DNA from 2 places in the Sphingomonas sp. PvP056 genome. Region 2 is predicted to be linked to the other one. Evidence: predicted binding sites of a transcription regulator. Region 2 holds the regulator's gene; the other holds the start of a gene.
What was found. Region 2 encodes LexA, which represses DNA repair genes until DNA is damaged. Its sites were predicted from a motif close to GTTCCNCNCTTGTTCT; they were not measured.
Positions count from the first base shown of each region.

Region 1: ABIC17_RS09380 (ImuA family protein) is a predicted target of LexA. The motif match lies at 11,335-11,350, and genes of this name have one in related genera.

Region 1 is NZ_JBEPST010000003.1:360,576-376,180, reverse strand. It holds gene ABIC17_RS09450 (nSTAND3 domain-containing NTPase) at 1-677, opposite strand, end outside; gene ABIC17_RS09445 (hypothetical protein) at 1,678-1,833, shown strand; gene ABIC17_RS09440 (hypothetical protein) at 1,864-2,064, opposite strand; gene ABIC17_RS09435 (SOS response-associated peptidase family protein) at 2,143-2,772, opposite strand; gene ABIC17_RS09430 (hypothetical protein) at 3,712-3,840, shown strand; gene ABIC17_RS09425 (DNA adenine methylase) at 3,944-4,342, opposite strand; gene ABIC17_RS09420 (hypothetical protein) at 4,761-4,928, opposite strand; gene ABIC17_RS09415 (HU family DNA-binding protein) at 5,370-5,657, opposite strand; gene ABIC17_RS09410 (transporter) at 6,417-7,232, shown strand; partial or broken gene ABIC17_RS09405 (DNA adenine methylase) at 7,236-8,072, opposite strand; gene ABIC17_RS09400 (hypothetical protein) at 8,129-8,941, opposite strand; gene ABIC17_RS09395 (RNA polymerase sigma factor) at 9,298-10,020, shown strand; gene ABIC17_RS09390 (hypothetical protein) at 10,072-10,446, opposite strand; gene ABIC17_RS09385 (hypothetical protein) at 10,575-10,991, shown strand; gene ABIC17_RS09380 (ImuA family protein) at 11,370-12,131, shown strand; gene ABIC17_RS09375 (Y-family DNA polymerase) at 12,046-13,836, shown strand; gene ABIC17_RS09370 (error-prone DNA polymerase) at 13,833-15,605, shown strand, end outside.
Region 2 is NZ_JBEPST010000002.1:595,899-611,503, forward strand. It holds gene ABIC17_RS07045 (amino acid permease) at 1-140, shown strand, start outside; gene ABIC17_RS07050 (cation diffusion facilitator family transporter) at 168-1,115, shown strand; gene ABIC17_RS07055 (hypothetical protein) at 2,097-2,282, opposite strand; gene gltA (citrate synthase) at 2,279-3,565, opposite strand; gene gltX (glutamate--tRNA ligase) at 3,584-5,038, opposite strand; gene ABIC17_RS07070 (ComEC/Rec2 family competence protein) at 5,175-7,370, shown strand; gene lexA (transcriptional repressor LexA) at 7,361-8,035, opposite strand; gene ABIC17_RS07080 (molybdopterin molybdotransferase MoeA) at 8,092-9,282, opposite strand; gene ABIC17_RS07085 (TonB-dependent receptor) at 9,546-11,879, shown strand; gene ABIC17_RS07090 (M15 family metallopeptidase) at 11,985-12,791, opposite strand; gene ABIC17_RS07095 (RluA family pseudouridine synthase) at 12,863-13,537, shown strand; gene arfB (alternative ribosome rescue aminoacyl-tRNA hydrolase ArfB) at 13,737-14,159, opposite strand; gene msrC (free L-methionine (R)-S-oxide reductase MsrC) at 14,289-14,774, shown strand; gene ABIC17_RS07110 (hypothetical protein) at 14,840-15,247, shown strand.

The DNA.
Region 1 (15,605 bases), on a different contig from region 2:
ATCGCGACGAGCTCCCATTCCTCGCCAAGATAGGCGAAGGTTAGTATTTCGGCGAGGGTCGTTTTGCCCACCCCAGGCGGTCCGGAAATGATGAGAACATGGCGCTGATCGAGGATGTCCCGCGCCCTCGCTAGGCTCGGATTTTGCGCATAGACTCGGACCTTTGCGGCGATCTCGCGGGCGGTGGTCGCGGTAAAGGCATGAGAGGCGGCATGTACAATCGCCTCTAACACGGTCTCGAGCACGGTCGTAGACGAGAGCCATAGTTTTAGATGCTGACGTTCGACCGCCGGGTAGCGTCGGAGAAGCCCGTTTAGGTCCTCGGCTCCGAAAATATCGCCGGTATCGTGCAACGTGGCTCCGATCTCGCTCGCGATCCGGGTCTTGTTGGCAGGCGTTAAGGAGCGCGAGGTCGCCAGAATGTATCGACGCGCCGCCAGCCGATCGATCGCCAGCCGCTCCTTCTTCATTGCGGCGACGAGGGAGGCCACTGTCGAGCCGACATAATGTTTGGCTTGCAGAATGATCAGGCCACGCGCTGTCGAATGGCGCCCGTCTATTCCGCTGTCCGGCCCTGCGCTGAACGCCTCGAAGCGTCTGCGCAACAGGCGGCCAATAAGATCGCGGGCGAAATCTTCGAAGTCGGCTGGGAGTAAAGATCTAAAGTCGTAAGCCAAGCAGTTCGTCTTCCACGTTTCAAAGCTGCCCTGAATTGAGCGGTATATCCGGATCTAGCAGTGGATGGGTCAGATCGCACGATCTGACCCATCGAGTCTGCCTACGTATCTTCGAAAATCGTTTACAGCTATTTTCAAGTATTCCGGACTGACACAGCTCCGGGGGCGGCCTGGGCAGGTTGCCGATCCTTAGCCATGAGCCGCTGGAACAGAAAAACGCATCATGTCGAGCCGCGTCAAGTGTTTTCGCATCTATAACAATGCTCAGCTCGGCAGAACTGCGTTACTGCTTCATGTCCGCAAGCGACCTATTGATCGCGGTCAGCGCAGCCGATGACAATGAGCTCGGCACCGATCCTAGAGGGCATTGTGGACAGCAGCTTAAGCCCGTCGCCTAGCATGCCGAAGACCTCTCTCTTCGCGTCCTCGCCCCGCTTCGGGAAGGCTGTACGCGTCTCGTCTGCCATCGCGCACACACTAATAAGGCCAAGGCCGCACAGTGCGTCACACATCCCCCCTTGCGGCGGCGGAAACGGCGGCCGCTTAACGTGTTGAAGTCCAAGACGGCCGCAAAGCGCAAATCATATCGGCCCTTTCCTGCCATTACCTGCAAACGATTAGTTCTTTCACCCGCTTCCCGCCGCCGGTTGCCGCAGTAGCGATCGTAGGTCGTCTCTGCCTCAACAACGTCGAACCGGCCGAACACTTCTCGAGCACCTTCTGTGGCGTTGATCGTTAGGACGAAGCGCCCGGCGATTCCCGCCAGCTGCTCAAACAGGCGTTCGAAGTCCGCGCGCTCGAACACGCCCGGACCATAGTCCCCCTCGCAGCCTTAGTATGGCGGATCGAGGACGAACAGCGCCCTGGGCCGTCGTATCGCAAGATCAAGTCGGCATAGGGCAGACGCTTGATCGTCGGTGAGCAGGGTGAACGGACTGTTCGCGGGGGTGACCCGATCCGAACACCGGCGTCTACCGCACCCCACAACCGTACCTGTCGTATGACCAAAATTGAATCTGTCGCCCGGACGCTATGCCGTCTGGATGGATACGATACGGAGGCGGAGGACAAGGGACGCGCGATGTGGATGAACTACCGGGATCATGCGCGGCAGGTGATCGAAGCTGTTGAGGCTGCTGAGAAGAAGGAAGGGTGATGCGTCCTGACGTTATTCAGCCGGCTCAATTCACTCGCTATTGGCCGCATCATTGGCCGGATCCGACGGCTGTAGTGCTGCCGCCTTTGCTGCGATACGCTCATCTCGCGTTGCCAACGCGGCATAAGCGTCGGCTGATCGCTGCTCTCGGATACGAACGTTCTCGAGCGTCGCTGACGTTGCTGCCGCTTGAGCTATCTCCGCATTCTCTCGGTTCGTCTTGAATACCATCACATGATCCCCTTCAGCCCAATATCTAGGGGGTCACCAAGGTGAATGCCATCGTGGGGCAGGGGGCGAGGCCTACGTTCAGGCGCGGCGGGTGGGGAATACCGGCCCCCGAACCGTCATTCGTTCGGCCGCGTAGGGTTGCTGCAGGGCTACAACGTCGTCGTAGCTGCCGCGCAACCAACGATCGTGGTCTTCCGGCCTCAGGACGGTGATCATCGCTTTCGGATGGATCGGCGCGACCAGCTCGTTTGGGTTACACGTCACCATCGTAAAGCCATTGCCCTTCGCGGTTGGCTGCCAGAAGCCAGCGACGGCGAACACAGGTTGATCGGTCACCTGAAACCACATTTCGCCCTTGAGAGGCTTCTTGCCGTCACCGAGGTCGTGCACCTCGGGCGTCCATTCGCAGAATTCGCTCAATGGCACCAAACAGCGGTTTTCCGGTTTGGCGGCGAGGGCGCGCCATTGCGGCAAGCCGAGGTTCCGCACGTTCGTCATAGGCCATGCAGCGCCACCTCCGAGAACGTCCCAGGTCATCACGTCCAAACCTCGCCCACGGTCCGTTTCGCGGACGATGTATGCCCGGCTGCGCGGCATGAGTTCGCTTGGGTTGAAGCGATTGTCCATCGGGCGATCGGCGGAGAAAATGGTCCCAAAGTGCGTGTGAAGCGCCTCGGGCTCATAGCTGTTGCGGGCACGGTTACACATTGTGGTAGCCTGCAGCAGTTAGTCGATGATGTCGATACGATGTGCCGCGCGCCCCGGGCAGCCGGATCAGGTCACCGCCCACTACCTGCACACTAACGAGGGGAGCGATCCGGTCTTGCTCGAGACGCTAGGTATCAAGTCCGACCAGTCGCGCGGGATTAACGATCCTGGGGTCGTGCAGGCAGCGAAGGTATCGGACGATAGCCGGATCAAGCGCCTCGCGCAGCATGTCTTGGATTCTACGCCACTGATTAGAAGAGAGCTTGCAGCCTGATCGTTGCATCAAAAAGCCGGTTTGCTCCGTCCTTTTCCGGAAGCGAAAAAACAGCCTTGGAACAGTTGCTGCAATGCCGGTGCAACTGAAACGCAATGCGTTCGCTATGACGGCGAAACGTCAGTGCAAAGATTATCGATGTACATCACCAGGTTCAAAACCGCACCAGACCGGCCCAGAACGCCCCAGGAGCAGCGTTGCGGGAATTGTGGCTCAACAATTAGCTGAGCAGCGATAATCGCTTGTGCGGGCATTTATGGCGATTGTACTTGCCCGCCCCCGCGAATCATGTACAACGCAAATGAGCCCGGGGCGCGCCAACGCCCCAGGCTCTTTTGAAAGACCGCGATGGTAGCGCGGTGATTTTTGCTAGCCCAATGTCTTTCGAGCATTGGTCGGTGATTGTCAACTCGCTTCCATCGTTAACGACCCTGTTAACGAAAGTTTGAATGATGAGACGATCAAGATCCCCACGAATTTCACCAGAAATGGCGGCCCACATTCGTTTCCTCGTGCACGAGCGAGGGCTGTTTCAGCATCAAGCCGCGGCACTGGTCGGTGTGAACCAAGGCCGTGTTTCTGAAGTCGTCCGGGGTTTGAAACACCCCGGCGTACCTTCCGCCCAAGGCCCGTTTCCGGTCTGATTTGAGCAAAGGAACGAGACTATGACGACTCATAAAAGAGGTCGCGACGCCGGCAACGGTCAGTTTATACCGGTGCGCGAAGCTGAAAAAAAGAAGAAGAATGCCATCGTCGAAACGTACAAGACCGGCAAGGATGGCCCGAAGAACTAAATGACTGCCGCCGGACAGAAATGTCCGGCGGCATCACTGATCAATTGCCGATGTAGCTCGGGCGGTTCCCGTCACCCGCAACCCGCCGATCAGCTTCAGGCATTTAGCCGCGTACGATAAACTCCTTCACTGCCTTTCCAGTGCCGGCCATCGATGCCCCGATCGAGTAAGTCGTATCCACCTCCTCGACGTCGAAGCGTCCGAAGACCTCCCGGGCACCGTCAGTGGCGTTGATCGTCAGAATGAAGCGTCCGGAGATTTCCGCCAGTTGCTCGGCCAGGCGTTCGAAGTCCGCACGCTCGAACACTCCCGGACCATAGTCTCCCTCGCAGCCCCAGTAGGGCGGGTCGAGGAAGAACAGCGTCCCGGGCGCGTCGTATTTCCGGATCAGGTCGGCATAGGGCAGGCGTTCGATCACGACGCCGGCCAGTCGCTGGTGAAGCTCATCGAGCATTGATGCGAGTTTAGTTACGCCGAAGCGCGCCAGCGTCCGCTGATCCACGCGGAAATTGGGGCCGTCGACCTTGCCGCCAAACGTCGGCGCGCTTTCGAAATAGTTGAGGAGCTTGCCATGGCTGTGACGTCGCGTCCCAATTTGACGTTCACCCGCGCTGCAGATCGACCCAGATCCATATCAAGCAAACGCTTGCACATCACACTTCAGTAGTGCCTACATGCTCGCCCTCATGGTGAAGGCCGGTCGATGATACATTTGCATTACCCCGATGGACGGGGCGTCGATCTCGAGGAGGGTGCAGTCACCTTCTTCGAGCCGGCTCGCAACGGTGGCACGTTGGTATGGACCGGGTCAGAGGAGGATAGCCTGGCGATACATGTTCGCGAGGAATATGAAGAGGTGCATAAGGCCGTCATGAAACCTTGACCTGCCAATGTACGCGTGCCGGTATCGACAGTGTGCTTCAGATCACAAACTTGAACTCCCACATGCTCTTCTGCGCAACGGCGAGGGAGCGCCGTAGGTCATCAGCATAGGCTTGAAGCGCACTTTTGGACTGTTGATCCGTTACGAGATAGGTAGTGCGCTCGATGCGCTCTAACTCGATACGGATTTTAGCGTCGTCGGACATGATGTATCTCCAGCCCCGCTGTCGATTTGTGAATCCTGGACCACAATAGTTAACAACTAGTAAACTGCGTACTGGCATACGGCCATCAAGGTTAGAATCGGTACACGTGCGTATCGCGCTTAAGCCTTTGCGATTGCGGCAGCAGGAGTGCTCTTGATCTCGTGGGTGGCTCGCCGATGGCAAACCGAGGATGCCCGAATGAAGCCTGTCGCCGCCGCCACACCCGACAAGGTGCACGAAACGCTGCAAACGCATGCTGCCGGACATCGCGTAACCCTCGCGGTGTTAACTCGACTATGGCGCCTGCCACTAGGCTATTTGGCGCGCTCCGCTGGCGGTGCCAGGCAGATCAATTGCCAGCGAACGAAAATCCGTTGCTGGCGCAGTTCGCCCGGGTCGACCCGCGCCTGTTCGGCGAACGGGATGGGTGACAAGTGCTGATCACTCGCCTCCCTTCGTGAGGTGTTTACTAAATACTCCGGCTGCCCTGAAGTGAAGAGCTCGCTTTGCGTTAACTTGTACCGGTTCGCCAGTACGCGGGTTGCGGCCCACGCGTTCTTCGCGTGCGCGAGTGCTAAACGTGCCAAGGCCCCGTAGCTCGACACGACCCCCTTCTACCAATCGGTTCTCAATTTCCTCGAACAAACAAGACACGGCAGCCTCGATGGTGGACAGTGGCAAATCCGGATTGTCAGCGGATACCGCTCGTACGAGTTCAGATCGAATCATGCCGCGTCCTCTGTATTGAATGAAGCCATACCATTAGGGCACGTACGGAAGTTTCTTTACCCGATATAAATCGCGCCAGTTGCACAAAATGTATGTTCGACACTAACCGTAACGAACGTTCGACTAGGAGTCGGAAGCATGCATAATGAACTGCGGGTCGTAGAGGGCTCAGAGCGATGGGAGGGCCTTTGCGTTAGGGTCGATGTGCTGCTCGATGGTGAACTGAAGCGTCTGCGGCTATGCGCCAGCGCAATTGCCTCGTCAGCAAGGTCAGATCCGGCTGTGACCGTTAGCCGGAACTTTGACGCGTTGGTCCCTGCAATCCTGAACGCGTGTCGAGGCGCGGGAGCTCACATCCGCGATATCTACTGATTATCTTTCGCGGATGTTCCCCACACTTGTTGACGAAGTCGAGGAGCGGAAATCATACACGATCGACCCGGAAGCGATACGATGAAGGGTTCGTTTGCGGGGACGATCCGATCCGGACGGTAGCGTCCACCTCTTACCGCTAACGTACCTATCGGATGACTAAAATTGAAGCAGTCGCCCGGACGCTATGCCGCCTGGACGGATACGACATGGATACTCCCGACAAGGGCCGACCGATGTGGATGAACTACCGGGATCACGCGCGTCAGGTCATTGAAGCAATCGAAAGGGTTGAAAGAGAAGCGGCTCGTCGTCCGGTTTAAGAGCACTCTTTACGAGAGCGTAGCCTTCGATAGGGAGAACGGAAGATCGTTTAGGGGGCGTAAGATGCGTTGGTTCATTAGAGTGCTGGCCTGCAGCGTCGCGTGCGTCGCTTCGGCAGCGCAGGCTGAGGACAGCAACGCGGATCGGCTGTGCAGTGAGCGGCCCGGGTTAACGACTACCGCCTGTATAACTGCGGCCGGCCGCCTTCAGACCGAAACAGGACTGGCCAGTTGGACGCTCGAGCAGGGTGATGGCGAGCGCACCGATACCGTCCTCATCGGCGATACGCTTGTCCGTTACGGTGTTGGCGGCAAGACTGAACTCCGCTTGGGCTGGACTCCCTATGGGTTTGCTCGCGATCGCGATGCCGACGGTAGCGTTAAGCGCAGCAGCCGGGTCGGCGACGCAACTGTTGGTGTCAAAACATCTGTTGTTGAACGTAAGGGTGATACCGGACTGGCGATGTCTATGCTCGTCGACGCAGTCCTTCCAATCGGGCGACGACCAATTGGCGCTGGGGACTGGGGTGTCACATTTCAGCTTCCCGTGACCTACCGCACGTCAGACAAAATCTCGCTACAGGCGACCCCGATCGTTGCAGCGGCGGTGAACGATGACGGTCGAGGCCGCCACTCTCTCTACGGCAGCGCGGTTGAGATCGAATATTCACTAAGTGACGCGGTAAAGGCAGACCTTAGTGCGCAGGTGACGCGCGACGACGATCCCGATCCGCAGGTACGCGGTACGCCAGCGCTTGGCAGTATCGCTCTCTCCTGGCAGCCAAGCAGCAACATGCAGCTAGACCTTGGTACTAACGTCGGTTTGAACAGAGCTGCGCCCGATGTCGAGTTTTATGCTGGTATCTCTCACCGCTTCTGACGCTCAGTTCCGAACAATCAGCTCCTTGACGCGCTTGCCGCCGCCGCTTGAGGCGGTTGCAATGGTATAAGTGGTCTCCACCTCAATCAGTTGAAATCGGTCAAACACTTCCCTGGCGCCGTCTGTGGCGTTGATCGTCAGGATGAAGCGCCCGGCGATCCCCGCCAGCTGGTCGGCCAGGCGTTCAAAGTCCGCACGCTCGAACACCCCCGGACCATAGTCGCCCTCGCACCCCCAATATGGGGGATCCAGGAAGAACAGCGTCCCGGGCGCGTCGTATCGCCGGATCAGGTCGGCATAGGGCAGGCGCTCGATCACGACGCCGGTCAGGCGCTGGTGGAGCTCGTCGAGCATAGGCGCGAGCTTGGTCACGTCGAAGCGCGCCGGCGTCCGCCGATCAACGCCGAAGTTGCGACCGTCGACCTTGCCCCCGAACGAGAGCCGCTGGAGGTAAAGGAAGCGCGCCGCCCGCTCTAGGTCGGTCAGCGTCTCCGGGGCGGCCGCGCGCAGTCGATCGAACTCCGCCCGGCTAGTGATCTGCCATTTCAGCACATCCATGAACTGGGGATAGTGCCGCTACAGGATCCGAAAGAGGGTGGTGACGTCCGCGGAGATATCGTTGATCACCTCGGCGCGGGGCTGGCGCGTCCGCTTGAGGAACACCCCTCCCATGCCGACGAACGGCTCGACATAGGTGTCGTGGGGTGTCGCATCGATTAGGGCGCACAGACGGCGCGATAGGTTGCGCTTGCCGCCGATGTACGGGGCAGGCGGAGCGATCGGGCGGACCGCCTTTGACCGCAGTTCAGTGCTTAGCGTTTTTGGGCTTTGGTGGCGCATCCACGAGTGTTGACCACAAACGCGATCTTGTAGGAAAGTGCTTTTGCCATCATGCCTTAGCTTACGGGTGCGAGCAGATTGAACCGGAGATCGTCTGCCAGATAGGCTTGCACACGAGTATCTGCCGGAACTCTACCGCTGGTCCCATGAATGAAAACCATTGGCCAGGAGACAAGCAAAGCACCCCCGATGGAAAGCAAGCCTTGTCCTCGACCCTGACGAGTCGAGCGCCCTGTTAAGCGCACAGGTCCGCTTGGTGTCTCTACGTAATTAATTCGGATATCGATCTCACCACGCTTTCCGAAATGACCATTGCGCTCCGAACGCATGACTTCACCGACAGCTATCGATCCAGCGGGAACAACGATTTGCCCGCGATGGATCAGGGGTTCTGCAACTTCGAGGTAGAAGCGATCACCCGGGTGATTAATTTTCGTATTAAGTTCGGATCGGGTGGCGAGCAGCAGTGGCGTGCCCATTGGGAAGGCAGCCATATGGCTGTTGGCGGAAGTCGGCGCTGTCCAGTGCACGTTATATTGTGCTCCCGCGACCGACGGCAGGCAGGAAGCCAGTGCAATACCCGCAGCTAAAACACGCTTCATTTTCGGTGCCCCCACATGACAATCGGGGGGACCGTATCCTGTTTTGCTGAAGAGGGGCTTACCGTCTGTGGTAAACGCCTCAATGCCGTCGGCTCTAGTCGGGTGTCGTAGATTATGGTTCGGTCCGGTGCCGTGGCGTATCACGCACCAGCTTTGTTTGCCGCGGTAGCAGGCTTGCTCTTGATTTTGTAGGTGGCTCGCCGATGGCGAACCGAGGATGCCCGAATGAAGCCTATCGTCGCCGCCACACCCGACCAGGTGCGCCAAACATTGCGGTCGCTCGCAGCCGAGCGCGGCATCAAGCTCCGCGAGCTGTCTCGCCTGCTATGTCGAGACGGAGGTTACCTGACGGGCTTCGTCTGGGGCCGGGGACCCGATCGGCTGCGATCAATCGAAGGGCAGCTGCTAGCGCAGTTCTTTCAGGCGGATCCGCGCCTGTTCGGGGAGCGAAAGGACTAGCAAAATTCCTATGTTGGCTCCGGCACTTACTCGATATCTGACTTGCAAGCGGCGTCCAGATTCGTAAAATCTATCCAGCCAATCCGTTCCCCCTCCCGGTGTTGGGGTTGGCTAGGGCCGCAGCCTCGGGCCCTCTCCCAGCTGCGGCCCGATACCGGCATCATATGGAACGCGGGCTGCCGGGGTCTTTCATCACGTTGGAAAACAGGTTCCTCATAAGGATATTGTCGTCAGTTGTTAAGTTGCTGGCAAGCTTGCCGGTTTATTTGGCCGTTTTTAGCATTGGCCAATCAACAATGTATCGAAAACCCTCGGGCATTAAAACAAATGCGCATGCCGGCTTTGCCGACGCTCTTAGCGACAATACACGCTCTCTCCAGTCTTACGCGCGACGCTTAGCGGGAAACGCCCCTGATGCGGATGATCTCGTTCAAGAAACCATATTGCGATGCTGGTCGGCGCGAGAGACTTTTCAGCCTGGGACGAACATTGGGGCGTGGAGCCGCGTCGTGATGAGGAACACGTTCTTATCGAGTCATCGGCGTGACCGCTTTCATGGCGATCTACCGGACGACGCGTTTGATCGCATAGAGGGCACCTCGGGCGGGCAGGATTTGGCACTTGAACTGCGGGATGTTGGATGGGCGCTCGAACAGCTTAGTCCCGACGAACGTGAAGCAGTAATGCTCGCAGTGCAGGGCCTCTCGGGTGCGGACGCTGCGTCGCAACTCGGAATTTTGCCAAGCACCTACAAAAGCCGTTTGGCAAGGGGGCGAGGACATCTGCGCGAACTCATCGACAACCCGGAAGCCCAACCCTACGCCCCGCCTTCAAAACTGCGGCACGCGCTTAAGACGCGCAATTGGCATGGTGTTGTAATTGGATAGCGCACCTAATCTGTAGGCGTCGACGTCGAAAAGATGCCAAGGTGTGCGCCACTAAGACGGCAGTGATTTTGCCTCGATCACGACGGTACGGATTGCGTGAAACAGGTTGCCTACCGCCGCTCTATAACCGTCCAAATCGGCCGAGATCGCAGTGGGACTCCATTTTGTTACGTGGGTATTAACAAGCAATCCAAGTGCCGAGACTTTCTGATCGAGGGATAGGCACACAACTGCTTGCGATGGTGCTTCGTTGCGCAGCCGCGAACATCGGCCCTCAAGTTGCACGAGGAAAACTTGCAGCGCCATTTTGCTTTTAAGACGAGACGACAGCAGCTCTCCTATGCTGGAGGGTGTCATGCGATCCATCGCACCTTGGACCACGTCTAAACTGGTCAACAGTTCATGGGCGGCCGTTTCAGTCCTCATTGCACGATCCTCGTACGAGAGCAGGGCTTATTGTGCTCTCAGTTAAGCCGATGACAACGAGTATGCCTCTAATCTAAACGCCGCGTTGATTTTGCAGAGTTTTCGTACGTTCAGAGGTAACCCCGAAAATGGCTCAGGCCGATCTAGAGACGTTCTCTTTTCACAACACCGATGGCCCAAAGGGGTGGCAGGGGTTCTCAGTCGAATGGCAGCGAGGTTTGATACGAGGCGAGGCTGAAGGCTTTTGGAGCCTCCCCATGACCGAGCAACATGTTGCGGCCTGGATCAAGTGCGTCAGACGCATTCATTCCGAAGGGCGGCCAGTACGGGTAATTGCAGACCTTCGCCGTGCGCAGACGCAGTCCCAAGAAGTGGCGAGTATGGTTCAGCGCCAGGTCGCAGGCCTTTATCGAGAGGGTGACCGTATTGCCGTCATTGTGGAGGCAAGCCTACTAAAAACGCAACTACGAAGGGTCCTGAACAGTGACCGGGCGATGTATTTTCCCGACGCCGACGAGGGTGAGCGCTGGGTTCTGAGCGACTAGTTGAATGGCGGGAGCCATTCCGCCGTGATTTTGAACGACAGCCCGAACCCAAAACCTATTGCAGGACGTCATGGAGGAGCTAAGTTGTCCCCAGCCCTGCTAAACCCTCCCTGGTTACGCATAGGCTAGGGCCGCAGCTTTCCTGCAACGTGCTGCGGCCCGATCACAACGGCTATCGTTCGATCAGCGCCTGCCGAGCAGCTACCGCCATCTCACGGAACGCAGACTGCCACGTTCCGCCCGCCTCGCTTCGTGGCGTTTGCCCCCTCGAGACGGCTCATACGGCCGCCCTACCATTTGCCGGCACGACGACAGATCGACTTGACCTTCGTGTTCCATTGGCGGAACATAAGGGGAACAATCGAGTCGTACCTCACAATGTCTACCGCCCCCAACCCCGAAGCGCTTAGCATAGCTCGCTTGCGAACTATCGCCATTCCGGCGACCGACTACCGTGTTCTGCCGTTTGGCATTGATGCCATCGATAACCGGTTGGGGGCAGGGGGACTTCGTGCGGGAGCGCTCCATGAGGCGACGGCAAACAGCGGAACGTTGGTTGACGATGCAGCAACTACATTGTTTCTCGCTGGTATTGCGGCACGTGAAGCTGCCAACACAGGCGGACCTGTGTTATGGGCGTCGTGCCGACATGACCTCTATGCTCCGGGGCTGGAGCAGGCGGGGTTGTCTTCGGCAAGTGTGCTCTATGCGCAACCGACAGACGATGCCGCGCTGCTCGCCGTAATTGAGGACGCGGTGCGCGACGGCACCCCAGCGGCGATCGTCGCTGAGGCGAGCAAAGTCTCGATGGTTGCAACGCGTCGTCTGCAGCTGGTCGCGGCTGAAGCCGACATGCCGGTACTACTACTGCGTCGTCGACGCGGCCGCGACCAGGATCCTTTCGCCGAACCTTCTGCCGCGTGGACGCGCTGGCGGATCGGTTCCGCGCCTTCGGCACGCCTAGAGGTCGCGGGTGTAGGAAAAGCGACATGGACGGTCGAATTGGCGCGGCAACGCGGTGGTGAAGGCTTTTCCCTAACTGTGGAGGGCAGCGATGAGACGGGTCGTCTCGCTGTTCCTGCCGAACTTAGCCATCGAGCGGCTGAGGCGGTTGGAACGGCCCGCTACGCGGCCGCCTGAGCGGCCCGCCCTGCAACTGCCGGTCGACGACCATCCGGGTGCCTGTTCGGTGCCGCGGGGCGGCGGTTGGCGGCCTGGCGCCCGCTGGGCACGGACCAGTGCGCAGTCGCGTGAAGATGTCGAGGCGCAGATCGCGTCGCTCCCCGTCCATGCGCAGCCGCCAATGCGGGAGCTTGGCAGGCGATCGGAAGCGGCGAGCCACCCGTACAAGGCGCAGGCGCAGGCGCCTGCGTTGCGGCTCGCCACGCCAGTTATGCCCCCGGTCCAGCATGCGCCACTCGCTCTCGTTGGTAAGGTCGGCCGGCGCGAAGAGGTTGTCGCTGCCTGCAGCGGTGCGCAGGCGCTCGGCATCCATCCCGGTATGGCCGCCACCCACGCCCGCGCGCTGGTGTCCGATCTCGACTTTCGTCTGTTTGAGCCGGAAGCCGATGCAGCACTCCTCGATCGCCTCGCTCTGCTGGCGGTACGGCGCTGGTCGCCGATCGCGGCTGTCACCCCGGCTGATGGCCTTTGGATTGATCTCGCCGGCTGCGATCACCTCCATGGCGGAGAAGAGCGGTTCTGCCGTCGTCTGCTCGCCTTTTGCCGTCGTGCAGGCTTCACCGCGCGCATCGCGGTCGCCGATACGCCGGGGGCCGCCCACGCGCTGGCCCGTTTCGGCAAAGCCGATCTTACTCGCGTCGAGCCGCACGGCACGGTCGAGGCGCTCAGCCCATTGCCGATCGCCGCGTTGCGCCTGACGCCCACGGCGTTGACCGCTGCGCGCAAATTTGGCTTCGAGCGGATCGCGGATCTCCTTCCGGTCGCGCGCGGCCCCCTCGCGCGCCGTCTCGGGCTGCCGGCCATCACACGCCTTGATCAAGCCTTGGGCGGTGTCGCAGAGCCTATCACCCCGCGAGAGGACATAGAGGTCCCGGCCGTCGAACGCCGACTACTGGAGCCCATCAGCACTGCTGAGGCGATCGAACAGGTCATGGGTGACCTCCTAGGCGATCTGGTCGTGCTGCTGCAGGCGAAAGGTGTTGGCGCACGTTCGCTCCGCCTGACGGGAATGCGTGTCGATGGCACCGAGCAAATCGTTGCGGTCGGCACATCCCGACCGACACGGGAGGTCTCTCACCTCCTGCGGCTGCTGAAGCTGCGGATCGAGCGCATCGATCCCGGCATGGGGCTTGAGCAGTTTCAAATGGTGGCGCCGCACACGGAGCCGCTCGACGCGGTTGATCTGGGCGCCGTCCTCGCAGGCGAGACGCTGGTGCGCGACCCGGCGCGCCTGGTCGACTTGATCGCCGGCAGGATCGGAATGCACTCGGTCTTCCGCATCGCTCCCGTCGAAAGTCATGTCCCGGAGCGCGCCGTGGTCAAGTCCGATCCCAACGAGCTGCCGGGAACATGGCCTGAGTGGAAGCGGCCGATCCGTCTCTTCGCCCATCCAGAGCCACTGCATCGCGTGATCGCCCTGATGCCTGACCAACCTCCGCGCCGCTTCGAGTGGCGCGGCACAACGTACAAGGTGGTTGGGGGCGACGGTCCTGAGCGCGTCCACGGTGAATGGTGGCGGCGCGACGCAGAAGTGTGGGCGGTCCGCGACTATTACCGCGTCGAGGACGAGACTGGCGGCCGCTACTGGGTCTTCCGTCGTGGCGACGGTTTCGAGGACGACACCGGCGACCTGTCCTGGTGGATGCACGGGGTCTTCGGATGACCCACTATGTCGAGCTCCAAGTGCTGACGCACTTCTCGCTGCTGCGCGGAGCGTCCAGTCCGGACGAGCTGTTTGCGGCAGCTGCCGTGCTTGGCTACCCGGCGATCGGCGTCAGCGACATCGGCACGGTCGCCGGCGTTGTGCGCGCATGGGAGGCGCAGAAAGCCACTGGCGTCCGCTCGATTGCGGGAACGCGCATCGATCTCTCGTGCGGCCGTCGCTTGCTGCTTTACCCAACGGATCGTCCGGCGTGGTCACGGATCACCCGATTGCTGACCGTCGGCAAGAAGCGGGCGGGGAAGGGCGGCTGCGTGATGCACTGGCACGACCTGGAGCCTTGGTCTGAAGGTGTCGTCGCAATTCTGCTTCCGCATGAGGCGGACGAAGAGAACCTCGCGGCGCTGAAGGACCTGAAGGCGATCTACGGGCGGCGCGGCTACATGGCGCTGTTCCAGAAACGACGGCCAGGCGACGCGGTCCGCATCGATGCGCTGGCGCGACAAGCTGGCGTAGCGGCAGTGCGGGCGGTCGTGACCGGCGACGTGCTCTACCATGCGCCTGAAGCACGGCTGCTGCAGGACGTGGTGACCGCGGTGCGCGAGAAATGCACCGTCGACGAGCTCGGCTATCGCCGTGAAGTGAACGCCGATCGCGCGCTGAAATCGCCCGACGAGATGGTCCGGCGCTTCCGCGCCTATCCCGATGCACTGCAGGCGAGCGTCGACATCGCGCGGATCTGCACCTTCAATCTTGGTGAGCTTCAGTATCAGTACCCACATGAGAAGCTGATCGACGGTTTGACGGCCCAGGAAGCGCTTCAGAGGTTAGCTACCGAAGCGGTCGAGCGAATGTTCGATGGCGACGTGCCGCAGGCCTATACCGACCAGATAACGCACGAAATGCGGCTGATTGGCGAGCTTGGCTACGCGCCGTACTTTCTGACCGTCTACGCGATTGTGCGGGAAGCGCGTCGGCGCGGGATCCTGTGTCAGGGGCGCGGATCGGCTGCCAACTCGTGCGTCTGTTTCGTGCTTGGCGTGACCTCGATCGACCCGATCAAACATGAGCTGCTATTCGAAAGGTTTGTGTCAGGGGAGCGCCGCGAGCCGCCCGACATCGACGTCGACTTTGAGCATGAGCGCCGCGAAGAGATCATTCAGTGGATCTACGAGACCTACGGTCGCAACCACTCGGCGCTGACGGCCGTCGTGACGCGCTACCGCGCGCGGGGAGCAGTGCGTGACGTCGGCAAGGTGCTTGGTCTGCCGGAGGATCTTACCTCCTCACTGGCGGGGCTTGTCTGGGGCTGGTCGGCCGACGGCGTAGGCGAGAAGCAAGTCGAGGAGCTCAACCTAGACATCGGCGATCGCCGGCTCCGCCTTACGCTTGAGCTTGCTCGAAAACTGATTGGTGTGCCGCGGCACATGTCCCAGCACCCGGGCGGGTTCGTCCTGACCCATGATCGTCTTGATGATCTGGTGCCGATCGAACCAGCCGCGATGGAAGACCGGCAGATCATTGAGTGGGATAAGGACGACATCGATGCGCTGAAGTTTATGAAGGTCGACGTCCTTGGCCTGGGCATGCTCGGTTGCATGAACCGCGCCTTCAACATGCTCGAGGCGGACAAGGGGCTGCGGGTCGGGCTGGCGGACCTGCAGGACGACGACCCGGACGTCTACGCCATGATCTCCAAGGCAGATACGCTCGGCACCTTCCAGATCGAGAGCCGCGCGCAGATGTCGATGCTGCCACGGATGAAACCGCGG
Region 2 (15,605 bases):
CGCCGCTCGCGATCCTGGGGTGCGTCTATCTCTTCACCAGCCTGCAGGTGGTGACGCAGCTCTCATTCCTTGGTTGGAACGCCTTGGGTCTGGTGGTGTACTTCGTCTACGGCCGTGCGCGCGCGACGATGGTCGTCTGATCGGCGCCGGAACAGGAATAATAAACGATGTCCGCTGCCAAACGAGGCGAATCCAATCTGGTGATCTTCGCCGCCCTCGCGGCGAACCTCGGCATTGCCGTGGCGAAATTCATCGCGTCGGCGATCACCGGGTCGTCGTCGATGCTGACCGAGGGGTTCCACTCGGTCGTCGACAGTCTCAATCAGGTCCTGCTGCTCTACGGCAAGCACCGCGGGAAGCGGCCGCCCGATACCGCGCATCCGTTCGGCTATGGTCGCGAACTGTATTTCTGGAGCTTCGTCGTCGCGATCCTGATTTTCGGGGTCGGCGCGGGCGTGTCGGTCTACGAAGGCTGGGTGCATATCGAGGAACCCGAGCCGCTGCGGGACCCGCTGGTCAATTATGTCGTGCTCGGCGTCGCCTTCCTGATGGAAGGCGGGTCATGGTTCCTTGCGATGCGCGGTTTCGCGAGCGAGAACCGGGGGCGCGGATGGTGGCAGGCGGTGCGCCGGTCGAAGGATCCGACCGGGTTCATCGTCCTGTTCGAGGATTCCGCGGCACTGGCAGGGCTGGTCGTCGCCGCGATCGGCGTTTGGGCGAGCCATGCCTTCAACGATCCGCGGATCGACGGGATCGCGTCGATCGTCATCGGGGTCATTCTCGGCGTGGTTGCGACGCTGCTCGCGCGCGAAGCGAAGGGATTGCTGATCGGGGAGGGGGCCGACTCCGCGATCGTCGCGCGGGTCGAGGCGATCGTTGCCAACTATCCCGACATTACCGCGGTGAACCATGTCCGCACGATCCATACCGCGCCGCAGAGCATCTTCGTGGCGATCAGCGCGGATTTCCGCGATTCTTTGACGCTGGGGGAGGCGGAGACGCTGATCGAGACGATCGAGACCGCACTGAAGGCGGCGGAGCCGATGCTGTCGTCGATTTATATCCGGCCGGAGAAGAGCGAGAATGCGTCGACGTTGACGGTGGTGGAGGAGTAGGGGGCAGAAAAAGCCCCTCCCCTTCAGGGGAGGGGTTGGGGTGGGGCCGTGCCGCGAATACGCAGGTTGGCTTTTGCTGGACGGCCCCACCCCCAACCCCTCCCCTGAAGGGGAGGGGCTTTAGAAGCAATTAGAGGCGCGACCATCAGCGCGGCGATACCGATCGCCGCGAGCATCGCACCGTACACAGCCCATTGCGTCTGCGCGATCATGAAGCTGGACGCCGGCCAATGCACCAGCCGAGCCCCTGACCGATCCACAAAAAGCAAGAATGCAGCGACGCTGAAGGTGGCGGAAGAGGAGTGACGCTGGCCGATTAGCCCCTCCCTTTCAGGGGAGGGGTTGGGGTGGGGCCGTGCCGCGAAAACGCAGGTTGGTCTTTGCTGGACGGCCCCACCCCCAACCCCTCCCCTGAAGGGGAGGGGCTTAAGAAGGAGGTTCTAGCGGCGCGACCACCAGAGTGCGGCCACACCGATCGCCGTGAGCACTGCGCCGTACACAGCCCATCGGGTGTCCGCGATCGTGAAGCTGGACGCCGGCCAATGCACCAGCCCGAGCCCCTGACCAATCCACAAAAAGCAAGAATGCGGCGACGCTTAAGGTGGGGGAGGAGGCGTGACGTTGGTTGAATAGCCCCTCCCCTTCAGGGGAGGGGTTGGGGTGGGGACGTGCCGCGAATACGCACGTTGGTCTCTGCTGGACTGCCCCACCCCCAACCCCTCCCCTGAAGGGGAGGGGCTTGAGAAGAAGGTTCTAGCGGCGCGACCACCAGAGTGCGGCCACACCGATCGCCGTGAGCACTGCGCCGTACACAGCCAATCGGGCGTGCGCGATCGTGAAGTTCGATGCCGGCCGATGCACCAGCCCGAGCCCCTGACCAATCCACAAAAAGCAAGAATGCGGCGACGCTGAAGGTGGCGGAGGAGGCGTGACGTTGGTTGAATAGCCCCTCCCCTGAAGGGGAGGGGCTTGAAGAAGAAGTCAGCGGCGCGACCACCAGAGTGCGGCCACACCGATCGCCGCGAGGATCGCGCCGTACACAGCCCATTGGGTCTGTGCGATCATGAAGCTCGACGCCGGCCAATGCACCAGCCCGAGCCCCTGACCGATCCACAGCAGCCCCATCAGCGTGGCAAGCACGCCGACAAGGGCCACCAGGGTCTTCACTTACGGTCGCCGAGCGCAACGTAATCGCGCTGCGTCGGGCCGGTGTAGAGCTGCCGCGGACGACCGATCTTCTGCTCCGGATCCGAGATCATCTCGTTCCACTGGGCGACCCAGCCGACGGTGCGGGCGAGCGCGAACAATGCGGTGAACATCGTCGTCGGGAAACCGATCGCCGAGAGGATCACGCCCGAATAGAAATCGACGTTCGGGAACAGCTTCTTCTCGATGAAGTACGGATCGCTGAGCGCCATTTCCTCGAGCGCGATCGCGACGTCGAACACCGGATCGGTCACGCCCAGCTCGCCGAGCACTTCGCGCACGGTCTGCTGCATCACGGTCGCACGCGGATCGTAGTTCTTGTAGACGCGGTGTCCGAAGCCCATCAGGCGGAACGGATCGTTCTTGTCCTTGGCGCGCGCGATATACTCGGGGATGCGATCGACGGTGCCGATCTCGCGCAGCATGTTGAGCGCGGCTTCATTGGCGCCGCCATGCGCCGGGCCCCACAGGCAGGCGATGCCGGCCGCGATGCACGCGAACGGATTGGCGCCCGACGAGCCGGCGAGACGGACGGTCGAGGTCGACGCGTTCTGCTCGTGATCGGCGTGGAGGATGAAGATCCGGTCCATCGCCTTTTCGACCACCGGGTTCACCACATATTCTTCCGCGGGGACGCCGAAGGTCATCTGCAGGAAGTTGCCGGTGTAGCTCAGGTTGTTCTTGGGGTGCATGAACGGCTGGCCGATGGAGTATTTATACGCCATCGCAGCGATCGTCGGCATCTTGGCGATGAGGCGATGGCTCGCGATCATGCGCTGCTGCGGATCGGTGATGTCCGCCGAGTCCTGGTAGAAGGCCGACAGCGCGCCGACGACGCCGCACATGATCGCCATCGGATGCGCATCGCGACGGAAGCCACGATAGAAGGTCGCGAGCTGTTCGTGCAGCATCGTGTGGCGGCTGATCGTGTAGCTGAACTTGTCGAGCTCGTCCTGGGTCGGCAGTTCGCCGTTGAGGAGGAGGTGGCACACTTCCATGAAGCTCGACTGCTCGGCCAGCTGGCCGATCGGATAGCCGCGGTGGAGCAGGACGCCTTCGTCACCATCGATATAGGTGATCGCGGAATCGCAGCTTGCGGTCGAGGTGAAGCCCGGATCGTAGGTGAACATACCCGTTTGCGCATAGAGCTTACGGATATCGAGCACGTCGGGACCGACGCTGCCGTGCATGACCTTGAGATCGAGGTCCTTGCCGGCGGCGCTCAGCTTGGCGGTGTCGGTCATCGGTTGTCCTTTCGTGACTTAAGCGATCATCTGGTCGGCGATGCGACCAAGACTTTCGTCGCGCCCGAGCAGGTCGAGCACATCGAAGATTCCGGGGGAGGTTTTCCGCCCGGTGAGCGCAGCGCGCAGCGGCTGCGCGACTTGCCCGAGTTTGACCCCTGCGTCATCGGCGACCTGCCGTACCGCAGTTTCGAGGCTCTCCGTATCCCAGCGTTCGAGCGCGTCAAGCGCTGCGTGGAGCCGGGCGAGGAGCTTGGGAGCATCACCGGAAACGAGCGCGGAGGCATCCCGATCCATTTCCAGCGGGCGTTTTCGAAACAGGAAGGCGGCCCCGTTCGCCAGATCGAGCAGATCGGCCGCGCGGGGCTTGAGCGATGCCATGCTTCGGCCGAGAAGTTCGCGTTGCTGGTCCGTTGCCGTGAAATCAAGCCGATCGGCCACGAGCGCGGCAAGCCGTGCATCGTCTGCGACGCGAATGTACTGGCCGTTCAGATTCTCGAGCTTCTTGAAGTCGAAGCGCGACGGCGACTTGCCGACTCCGGCGAGATCGAACCATTCGACTGCCTGGGTACGGCTGATGATCTCGTCATCACCATGCCCCCAACCCAGACGCAGCAAATAATTGTCGAGCGCCTCGGGCAACATGCCGAGTTCGTCACGATAATATTCCACGCCGACCGCGCCGTGGCGCTTGGACAGTTTCGCGCCGTCCGACCCGTGGATCAGCGGGATGTGTGCATAAACGGGATCGGGCCAACCGCCTTCGATTTGCTGCATCGCGCGGATGATCGGCAATTGGCGGAAAGCGTTGTTGAGATGATCGTCACCGCGAATCACGTGCGTCACGCCCATGTCGTGATCGTCGACAACGACCGCGAGCATATAGGTCGGCGTACCGTCAGACCGAAGCAGGACGAGATCGTCCAGTTCCGCATTCTGCACGGTGACCGATCCCTGGACGCGATCCTCGATCGTCACCGCGCCTTCGGTCGGCGCCTTGAGGCGGACGACGAACGGGCGGCTGTCGTCGGCTTCGGCAGCCTTGTCGCGCCACGGGCTGCGGACGCGCAGCGGCTTCTTCGCAGCTTCGGCCTCGGCGCGCATCGCGGCGAGTTCCTCGGGCGTCAGGTAGCAGCGATAAGCGTGGCCATGCTCGACCATGCGGTGCGCGACTTTGGCGTGACGATCGGCGCGGGCCGACTGATACACTTCGTCGCCGTCCCAATCGAGCCCGAGCCAGCGCAGCGACGTGAGGATCGCGTCGATCGCGGGCTGCGTCGAGCGGGCGCGGTCGGTATCCTCGATCCGCAGCAGGAACCGCCCGCCATGATGCCGCGCGTACAGCCAGTTGAACAGCGCCGTGCGCGCGCCCCCGATGTGGAGGAAGCCGGTCGGCGACGGCGCGAAGCGCGTAACCACGGTACCGGCGGAAACGTCGGGCGTGCCGTCGGTCGTTGTGGTGGTTTCAGTGATTGCGCTCAACCGCGCATACTCCCAGACTAGAAATTCGATGGCCGGATCAGCCTGCAGCGCCCCTAGCACGCGCTTTGCCACGCTTCAAACCGGGGTGCGCTGGTGGCTGTCGCAATTTTTCGTTGCTGGACGCGGTATGGCGGACACGTTCGAACGGTGGCTGGAGGCGGAACGCGACCAGCTTCCCTTGTGGTTGCCGGTGATGCTGGGGTCCGGGATCACCCTGTGGTTCCTGTTGCCGAGCCGCGCGGATTGGCAGATCGCGATGCTGGTCGCGCTGTCGGTTGGCCTCGGCTGTGCAGCGCTCGGGCGATACGGTCGCGCGGCGCGCAGCCTTGGGGTCGCGGCGCTTGCCGTGGCGCTGGGGATCGGCCTGATCTGGTGGCGGTCGGAGCGCGTCGCGCATTCCGTTCTGCAGCGTCCGACGATCGCGACGTTCGTCGCGCGCGTCGAACGGATCGAGCCGTTGCCGGCGCGGGATCTGGTGCGGCTTCGGTTGGCGCCGCTTGCCGTCATCGCGGGGCCCAATGCGAGCGGTCGGCCGCTGCCGGTTCTGCCAAAGCATCTGCGGATCAATCTCGCCACGGTCGATGTCCCCGCCGGGCTGGGGCCGGGTGCGGTGTTGCGGCTGTCGGCCCGCCTGTTGCCGCCGCCCGAGCCTTCGGTGCCGGGGGCGTATGATTATGCGCGCACCGCGTGGTTCGACGGAATCGGCGCGACTGGTCGAGGTTTTGCGCCGGTAGCGATCGTCGCGCCGGGGCGACCGTCGATCCTTCCCGGGCTGCGCGCGGATCTGTCCGGGCATATCCAGGCGCGTGCGGGTGGCGGCGGGGCGGGGGGCATCGCAGCGGCGCTCGCGACGGGCGACCAGGGATCGATCCCGCTCGCCGATACCGAGGCGATGCGCCGTTCCGGGCTGGCGCATCTGCTGTCGGTCAGCGGGTTGCACATCACCGCTGCGGTTGCGGCGACGATGATCGTCGTGACGCGGTTATTGGCGCTGATCCCGTGGCTGGCGCTGCGCTGGAGGTTGCCATTGGTGGCGGGGGCGGCGGGCGCGCTGGTCGCGATCGGGTACACGATGCTGACCGGGGCGGAGGTGCCGACGATCCGGTCGTGCGTCGCGGCGCTGTGCGTGCTGATCGCTTTGGCGTTGGGGCGGGAGGCGCTGACGCTGCGCCTGGTCGCAGCGGGCGCGCTCGTCGTGTTGTTGCTATACCCGGAATCGCTCGCCGGGCCGAGCTTCCAGCTTTCGTTCGCGGCGGTCGTGGCGATCATCGCGTGGAACGATCACCCGGGCATCCGTGCGCTGGTCGCGGCGCGCGAGGAACCGCGCCTCAACCGTGTTGCGCGCAGTATCGGTGCGTTGCTGCTGACCGGACTGGTTGTTGAGGCCGCGCTGCTGCCGATCTCGCTCTATCATTTCCAGAAAGCGGGCATTTACGGCGCCGTCGCCAATATCTGTGCGATCCCGTTGACGACGTTCGTGATCATGCCGCTGGAGGCAGCGGCGCTGTTGTTCGACACGATCGGGTTGGGCGCACCCTTGTGGTGGGCGACGCGGATGTCGCTCGAGCTGCTGTTGTGGATTGCCCGCACGACGGCGGCGATCCCCGGTTCGGTCGCGCCGTTGCCCGCGATGCCGGGGGGCGCATTTGCCGCGATGGCGATTGGCGGGATCTGGATCGCGCTGTGGCGGACGCACTGGCGACGGCTGGGGATCGTGCCGTTCGTGATCGGTGCGGCGTGGGCGATCGTCACGCCTGCGCCCGACCTGCTGGTGACCGGGGACGGACGCCATGTGGCGATCCGGACGCGAGCGGGTGACGTTGCGCTGCTGCGCGACAGGACCGGCGACTATACCGCCGACATGCTGGCGCAGGGCGGCGGCGTCGCGGGCTTGCCAGTGCTGTGGTCGGATCAGCGGGATGCGCGGTGCAGTCGGGATCTGTGCATGGCGGTGAGAACCGTCGGAACGCGGCAATGGACCGTGCTGGCGACGCGGAGCGCCTATGCGGTTCCGATCGAAGATCTGGTCCGGGCCTGTGCTGCCGCAGATATCGTGATCAGCGATCGCTGGCTGCCGCGTCGCTGTCGCCCGCGCTGGTTGCGGCTAGACAGGAGCTTGCTGGCGCGGACCGGCGGGGTGGCGATCACCTTTCCGCGACAGGCTCTGGCGTTGACCGCCTTCGCCAGCCGTCGACCGACCATCCGGACGGTGCGCCACCCGGGCGACGCACACCCCTGGATCATGCCGCCCGACCCACGTAGCGCAAAGCCAGCGCGTCGACATCGCTTCGGGCGGCGGCGATCCGCCGATGATCAGTCGTAGCGGCGCAGCAACCCGGCCAGCTTGCCCTGCACGCGGACCTGAGCAGGCTTGTACCGCTGCGGATCATAGGCGCGGTTGGCCGGATCGAGCCGGACCATCGCCCCTTCACGGCGGAAGAACTTGAGCGTCGCTTCGCTGTCGTCGATCAAAGCCACGACGATCTCGCCGTCGCGCGCGATCTCCTGACGCTTGATCAGCGCATAGTCGCCATCGAGGATGCCAGCCTCGACCATCGAATCCCCGGCGACCTCGAGCGCATAATGTTCGCCACCACCGAGCAGTGCAGCCGGCACCGACAGCATCGACGCGCCCTCGAACGCCTCGATCGGAACACCAGCGGCGATCCGGCCATGGAGCGGAATTTCGATCACGTCATTGGCAGGCTGTGGGACGACGCGCGGGCTGGCCGGTGCCGTTTCCGGTGCTGCCTTGGCCGGGGCGTTGGTGCCGCGTTCGGGCATCTTGAGCACTTCCAGCGCGCGTGCCCGATTGGGCAGGCGGCGGATGAATGCGCGTTCTTCCAGCGCACTGATCAGGCGGTGGACGCCCGACTTGGATTTCAAATCGAGTGCTTCCTTCATTTCCTCGAACGAGGGCGAGACTCCCGTCTCCTCCAGCCGGTCGTTGATGAAGCAGATCAACTCATGCTGTTTGCGCGTTAGCATTCCGGGCCCTTTCGTCGGAACAGACGACGAACCTATACGGAACATAAAGATGGACGTCAAGCGATCGGCAGGATTTCCACCGAGTCGCCCGCATCGGCCGCCGGGGCGAACGGTGCGCGGACGATCATGCAGTCCGCGCAGGCGAGCGTCGCGAGTAGCGACGAATCCTGGCTGTCGGCAACATAGACGCGCCCGTCGCGGGTGACGGCGCGCATGTAATCCTGACGGCGGTCGTTGGCGCGCAGCGGTGCGCCGAGGATCGCGGGGTAAGCGGTCGGCGACGGTTCGCGGGCGCCCGACATGGCGGCGATCACGGGTTTGAGGAAGATGGCCGCGGTAACATAAGCGGACACCGGATTGCCGGGCAGGCCGAGCACGAGCATCTCGCCGATCTTGCCCGCGAGCATCGGCTTGCCCGGGCGGAGTGCGATCCGCCAGAAGTCGATCGATCCGCCCGCCGCCGCCAGCGCTGGGCGGATCAGGTCGTGATCGCCGACCGACGCGCCGCCGGTGGTGACGAGAATGTCGGCTTCGACGGTGCGAAACGCCTCGGTGATCGTGTCGAGCCGGTCGGGCAGGATGCCGAGATCGACGACGTCGACGGGCAGGTCCGCCAGCATCGCCGCGAGCATGACGCCGTTCGATTCCGGCAAGGTCCGGTCGCTGAGCGGCGCGCCCGGCAGGGTGAGTTCGTCGCCGCTCGCGACGATCGCGACACGGATCCGCCGCGCGACGCTGAGCGTCCCGTAACCGCCGCTCGCCGCCAGCGCGATCCGCGCCGGGGTCAGCCGGTCGCCGGTCGCGATCAGCGTCTGGTCCTGCGCGAAGTCGATCCCGGCTCGGCGGATGTTGCCGCCGCGGACCGGCCCGTCGCCTGCGAGGCGGACCTCGTCCCCCTCCCGTGCGGCTTCCTCCTGGACCAGCACGGCGTCCGCGCCGGGCGGGAGAGCTGCACCGGTGAAGATGCGGACCGTCTCGCCCGCGCCGATCGGGTGGTCGAACGGGTGCCCCGCGGCGCTTTCGCCGATCAAGCGCAGGGGGCCGCCGAGATCGTCGAAGCGAACCGCATAGCCGTCCATCGCGGACAGGTCGCGCGCGGGCTGGGTCCGGCGCGCGACGACGTCCGCCGCCGCCCAGCGCCCCGCGGCGGCGCGCAGCGGGACAGTTTCAGCTGCGATTTTCGGTGCAAGGGCGTGCAGGCGGGTGAGCGCGTCGTCGACGGCGAGCAGGGCAGGGCGTTCGGTCATCGCTTGGTCTCTATCGTTACCGGTCCGGTCGCGTCGACCCCTGATGGCGATGCGGAGGTGGTGCATCCGGGCAACAGTCGATCGCAGACCTGAGCTTATGCCCTTGTTTGGCCATGCTTTGTCATGAATCAGCAACAATCCGTCCCTAGCGCCGCCGACGGGGAAGCGCTGCCACTCAGACCGAACCGACCTGGATGCGACACCGCGGGTGTTCGCAGCGATGTCGGTCTGCGGTGCTCCGGGTACGATCAAGGGGACTATTTGTGAACAAGACCGTCGTAAAGTCGCTGCTGCTGGCGGGAGCCGCAGGCACCGCGCTGTTCGCGACAGGTGCTGCCTGGGCGCAAACCGCGAGCGAACCTGCCGCGACCGCGACCGCAACGGTGGGTGCTGCCGCAACCGAGGAGGGCCTGGGCGACATCGTCGTGACCGCCGAGCGCCGCACCGAGAATTTGCAGAAGGTGCCGATCTCGGTCGGCGTCGTCGGCGGTGACGATCTGCGCGCGTTCCAGACCGGCGGCGGCGATGTGCTCGAACTCGCCAACCGCGTGCCCGGCCTTTACGCCGAGACCACCACCGGGCGCATCTTCCCGCGCTTCTACATCCGCGGCCTCGGCAACATCGATTTCTATCTTGGCGCGTCGCAGCCGGTATCGATCATCCAGGACGACGTCGTGCTTGAGCATGTCGTGCTCAAGTCCAACCCGGTGTTCGACGTCCGCCAGGTCGAAGTGCTGCGCGGCCCGCAGGGGACGCTGTTCGGTCGCAACACGACCGCGGGCATCATCAAGTTCGACACCAACCGCCCGACCGACGAGTTCCACGGCCGCGCGTCGGCGTCCTACGGCAGCTACAATACCGCGACGCTCGACGCTGGCGTGGGCGGGCCGATCGTCAAGGACGTGCTGTCGTTCCGCGTGTCGGGGCTGGTCCAGCACCGCGATAACTGGGTCGACAACACCTACATCGGCGTCAGCGCGGACGGCACCGTCGGCGGCAAGGACAAGCTCGGCGGCTTCGATGAGCGCGACGTCCGCGTCCAGCTGATGCTGACCCCGCCCGACACCGGCTTCACCGGCCTGTTGTCGGCGCATGCGCGCGATTACAGCGGCACCTCGACGATCTTCCATCGCGGTGCCCTGAAGCGTGGGTCGAACGACGTCAGCGCCGCGCCGCGCGCGTCGGTCGCGCTCGACGAGGCGGCGAACAACCCGCAGGCGTACAAGACCTATGGCGGATCGCTGAACCTCAAGAACGATTTTGGCGGCGTGGTGCTCACCTCGATCAGCGCGTGGGAGACGACGTCGGGCTACAGCCGTGGCGACACCGACGGCGGTGCTGCGACCAACTTTGCGGGGACGCGCTTCTATGGCGAGAGCCAGGGCCGGATCCGCGATCTAGACCAGCTGACGCAGGAAGTCCGGCTGTCGGACGACGGCACAGGGCGGTTCAAGTGGCAGATCGGCGGCATCTACTTCGACTCCCGCGACATCACCGAATTCGCGCAGCGCGGGGTGTTCCTGACGCAGCCCGATCTCAACGGCACGCGCCCCAACCCCAACAACCGCGTGCTGCTGCGCGACATCAACACCTCCTACGCCGGCTTCGGGCAGGTGAGCTACGAGATCGTGCCGAAGCTGACGCTGACCGGCGGCGTGCGCGTCACCAACGACACAAAGTCGACCCGTCTGCTCGTCGCCAACGCCAATGCGGCGGGCGTATCGAGCTACACCGGGCGTCGCTACGTCCGCCTGTCGGACACGCAGCCGAGCTGGGACGCGAGCGCGCTGTACCAGTTCGACCGCAACGTCAGCGTCTATGCCCGCGTCGCGCGCGGCTTCCGCGGGCCGACGATCCAGGGCCGGTCGGCGGTGTTCAATGCGGACTTCACCACCGCCAATTCCGAGACGATCATGTCGTATGAAGCGGGCGTGAAGTCGAACCTGTTCGGCAACACGCTGCGCTTCAACGCGACCGGCTTCTATTATGAAGTCAGCGACATCCAGCTGAACGGCAACGACTCGTTCGGCAACGGTGTGCTGTTCAACGCGGACAAGGCGAAGGCGTGGGGCGGCGAGGCGGAGCTGACGTGGCGTCCGGTGCGCCAGTTGACGCTGGGACTCGGCGGCAGCGTGCTCCACACCGAGATCAACGATCCGCGCGTCTATGCGCAGGCCTGCATCCTCGGCGGCGTGATCACCTGCACGGTGCAGGACCCGACGATCCGTGTGGGGGCGAACACCTTTGCGCAGATCGACGGCAACCCATTGCCCAACGCGCCGAAATATCAGTTCAATGGGACCACACGCTACGACGTGCCGCTTGGCAATGGCGGGTCGCTGTTCCTGGCGGGCGATGCCAATGTGCAGGGGTATACCAGCTTCGTGCTGTACAAGACCGCCGAGTTCACCTCGGACGGCACGTTCGAGGCCGGCCTCAAGGCGGGCTATGTCGCGCCGGACAACAAGTACGAACTCGCGGTGTTCGTGCGGAACCTGACCAACGAGAAGAACCTCAAGGGCGTGATCGAGAATTACAACGCCGCCGTGTACAACGATCCGCGCATCATCGGCGTCTCGTTGGCCGGAAAGTTCTGAGGTCGTTCGGGAGTTTAGTGCCACTTGTTCTCCTGCGAAAGCAGGAGCCCAGGGTTGCGGGCGGCAGCGTTCGTTACCCTGGATCCCTGCTTTCGCAGGGAAACACTATCGACGGCGGACCCTTGCTCGACTGATGTCGGGCAGGGGCACGGCGGCGTGGGCGAGCCTGCCGACCGGCACCGGCACGACCGCCGCATTGGCCGCCCGGACGTCGCGCGCGGCGGGGCGGGCGGGAAACGTACTGCGTGCCCGCGCGAACAACGATCGCGCGGCGGCGGCTCCCGGGACATCCGGCCCGGTTCCGACCCAGCGCCAGTGCCAGGGCTCCCACGTCACCCCTTGTGCGTTGCCCGCAGGAAACGACAGTTCGAAGCCGTAGTCCGACGCATGCGCGAGCAGCCATTGCCCCGCGGGGGTTGAGGCGAAACAGTAATTGACGTCGGGACACGCACGCGTCGGGCGGAGGCCGAAGTCGATCGCATAGCCCGTGGCATGTTCGCTATAGCCCGGCGGCGCGACCGAGCGGGCCCGGTCGATCGCGTCGACGCACGCCGCGTGATGCGCGCCGTGACAGAAAACCGCGGTCTGGTGCGCGATGCTGCGATGGCAGGAAATGCCGCGCAGGGTGTTGCCAACGCCGGGGGTATCGGCGGCGGCGGTGCGCAGCCGCTCCAGATCGGGCAGCACCGCGCGGTTGAGGCGACAGGTCGCGCCGACCGAGAACCCCGCCGGAACCGCGACCAATTCTCCTGTCGGAACATCGCCGTACGGCAAATGCCCGAGCATTCGGCCATCCGCCGCCGCGACCAGCACGGCGGGTTCGGGCGCGCGCGGAGCCGCACTTGCGGAGGGCGGGACGACAACCGGCGCGAGCGCCGCTGCGGCGATCACCGCCGACTTGAATTTCCGCAAAACACGTCTTCTCGCTGCCCGGTGCCGCGGCGGCACTGGCATGACGGGGCTTGCGGTGGCAAGAGGCGCGCATGCTGGTAAATCATGTACTCTTCCTCGACGGCGAGGCGCTCGTCATCGACAAGCCCGCCGGGCTCCCGGTCGACCGTCCCCGCGACGGTTCGCTGAGCCTCGAAAACCACCTCGACGGGCTGACCTTCGGGTTCAAGCGCTGGCCGGTCCCGGTCCACCGGCTTGACCGCGATACGTCGGGCTGCCTGCTGCTGTCGCGCAACCCCAAGGCGCACGCCAAGCTGCAACAGGCGTTCGAGCAGGGGCTGGTGCGCAAGCGCTATCTCGCGGTGCTCGACGGCGTGATTGGCGACGGGGTCGAGGGGGCCAGCGGGCTGATCGATCTGGCGCTGGCCAAGGTCAGCACGGTCGAGGACGGCTGGCGCATGGTCGGTGATCCGCAGGGGGCGAAGGGCAGCAAGCCGTCGCGCACGGCATGGCGGCTATTGTCTGTGAAGGACGGTCGCAGCTTCGTTGAGTTCATTCCAGAAACCGGTCGTACGCATCAGATCCGCGTGCATGCGCTGGAAGGGCTCGGCGCGCCGGTCGTGGGCGATCCGGTCTATGGCAAGGGCGGGGGGCAGACCTTGCTCCACGCCGCCGAACTGACGATCCCGCGCGCGGGCAAGGAGCCGATCGTGGCGAAGGCGCCGCTCCCCGAGCGGTTCCTGGCGGCGGGGTTTAGCGAGGGCTGATTGGCGCGGACTGTTTTGCCCGCCCCCCGTTCGTCCTGAGGTGCTGCTGAGCAAATTCGAAGCGGCGTATCGAAGGACGGGTGGCGCGCGGAACGGTGCTTCGATACGCGCCCTCGATACGCCCCAAGGGGGCTACTCGGTCGCTACTCAGCACGAACGGGTAAAGAGGGTTTTGGGCAGTCGAGGGCCACGCGACCCGTCAATCCGTCACCCGACCGCGCAGCGACTTGACCGTGCCGCGCTTGGTCTTTCCCTCCATCCGCCGGGTCTTGGCGGCCTTGGACGGCTTGGTCGGGCGGCGGCGCTTGGGGACGATCGTGGCTTCGCGGATCATGTCGAGCAGCCGCTCGCGCACTTCCTGACGGTTGAGCAACTGTGACCGCGCGCCTTCGCTGCGCAGCACCAGCACGCCCTCGCGCGTCAGTCGCGATCCCGCGAGCACCGCGAGCCGGTTCTTGACCGCATCGGGCAGCGTCGGACACGCGCCGACGTCGAAGCGAAGCAGCACCGCGCTGTCGGTGGTGTTGACGTGCTGCCCGCCGGGGCCGCCCGCGCGGGTGAACGATTCCTGCAATTCTTCGCTGTCGATGCTGATCGAGCGGGTGACGGGGATGGCGACCATGGGGTGCTCCTAATCCAAAGGCGCGGGCGGGTCGATTGGCAGTCGTGCGAGGACAGGGAGGTTGTTCCGCGCGTCGCGCTTTGCCAAGAGCGGACGCGCGCGCAGGCCAGCCGCGCGACGGAGAAGACGATGTACGAATTTGCGGTGTCCGCGGACTCCAAGGCCGAACTCTATCGCGACCTGCACGCCGCGCTCGACGCGCTGACCGATGGCGAGCACGATGCGATCGCCAACATGGCGAATGCAGCGGCGCTGATTGCGCAATATCTCCCCGATCTCAACTGGTCGGGCTTCTACCGGATGGTCGCGGGCGAGCTCGTCGTCGGGCCGTTCCTCGGCAAGCCCGCGTGCATCCGCATCGCGGTCGGCGACGGGGTGTGCGGGGCGGCGGCGAAGACGCTGGAGACGCAGCTGGTCGAGGACGTCCACGCCTTCCCGGGGCATATCGCGTGCGACGCGGCGAGCCGGTCCGAACTGGTCGTGCCGATCGTGCATGAGGGCCGGTTGATCGGCGTGCTCGATCTCGACAGCCCGAGCGCGGCGCGGTTCGACGCGCAGGATGCCGCCGGGTGCGAGGCGCTGATGGCGTTGCTCGCGCCGCGGATCGCGGGCTGACAGGCACGGGGGTTTACCGAAGTTTCACGTTCCTCCGGCACGCAGGCGTTGCTGGGAGTGATGTGATGGTACGTCTGGGTGTTTTGGCGGTGACGATGGCGGCGCTGTTCGGCGCGACCGCGGGCGAGGCGCAACGGACGCGTGCGCCGGCACCGCAACAGGATGCGGCACCGCCGGTGTATGTGGATGCGGGCGAGATCGTGCGGGATGCGGCCGACCGCGCCGAGCGGAATGGCGGCTATGGTTCAGTGGACGATCCGCCGGTGGTCGTGATGCCGCTGGTCGTCTCGCGCGGTGGCGTGACCAGTTATGCGACCAACGGGGCGTATCTCGGCGGGGCTGCGCGGCGGTATGAGGCCGGGGGGAGCAGCGTTGTGACGGTACAGAGCGGCGCGTCTTATGGCTCTCCGGAAGCGGTGGCCGCACCGCGGTATCGCAAGCGGGTGCGGGCGCGGCGGCGGTCGCGATCGTAGTTTGACCGCGGCAGGCCTGCCCATCCATCCCTACTCCTTTACGCTTCCCCGGCGAAGGCCGGGGCCCAGTCGCGAAGGTCGCCGCAACGGAGCGCTGCCGCCGCGATAACCGGCCCTCGACTGGGCCCCGGCCTTCGCCGGGGAAGGGGTAAGGGTTGGGCGGGAGGCGATTACCTGGTGGGCGTCGCGCTACCAGAGTTTGCCGTATCCCACATACGTGCGCTTCCCCGGCGAAGGCCGGGGCCCAGTAGTGAAGGTCGCAGAAGCGAAGCGCGGCCGCCGCCATGAACCGCCCTCTACTGGGCCCCGGCCTTCGCCGGGGAAGCGAACGTAGTTGGGGAAGCGATCACCCCGTGGG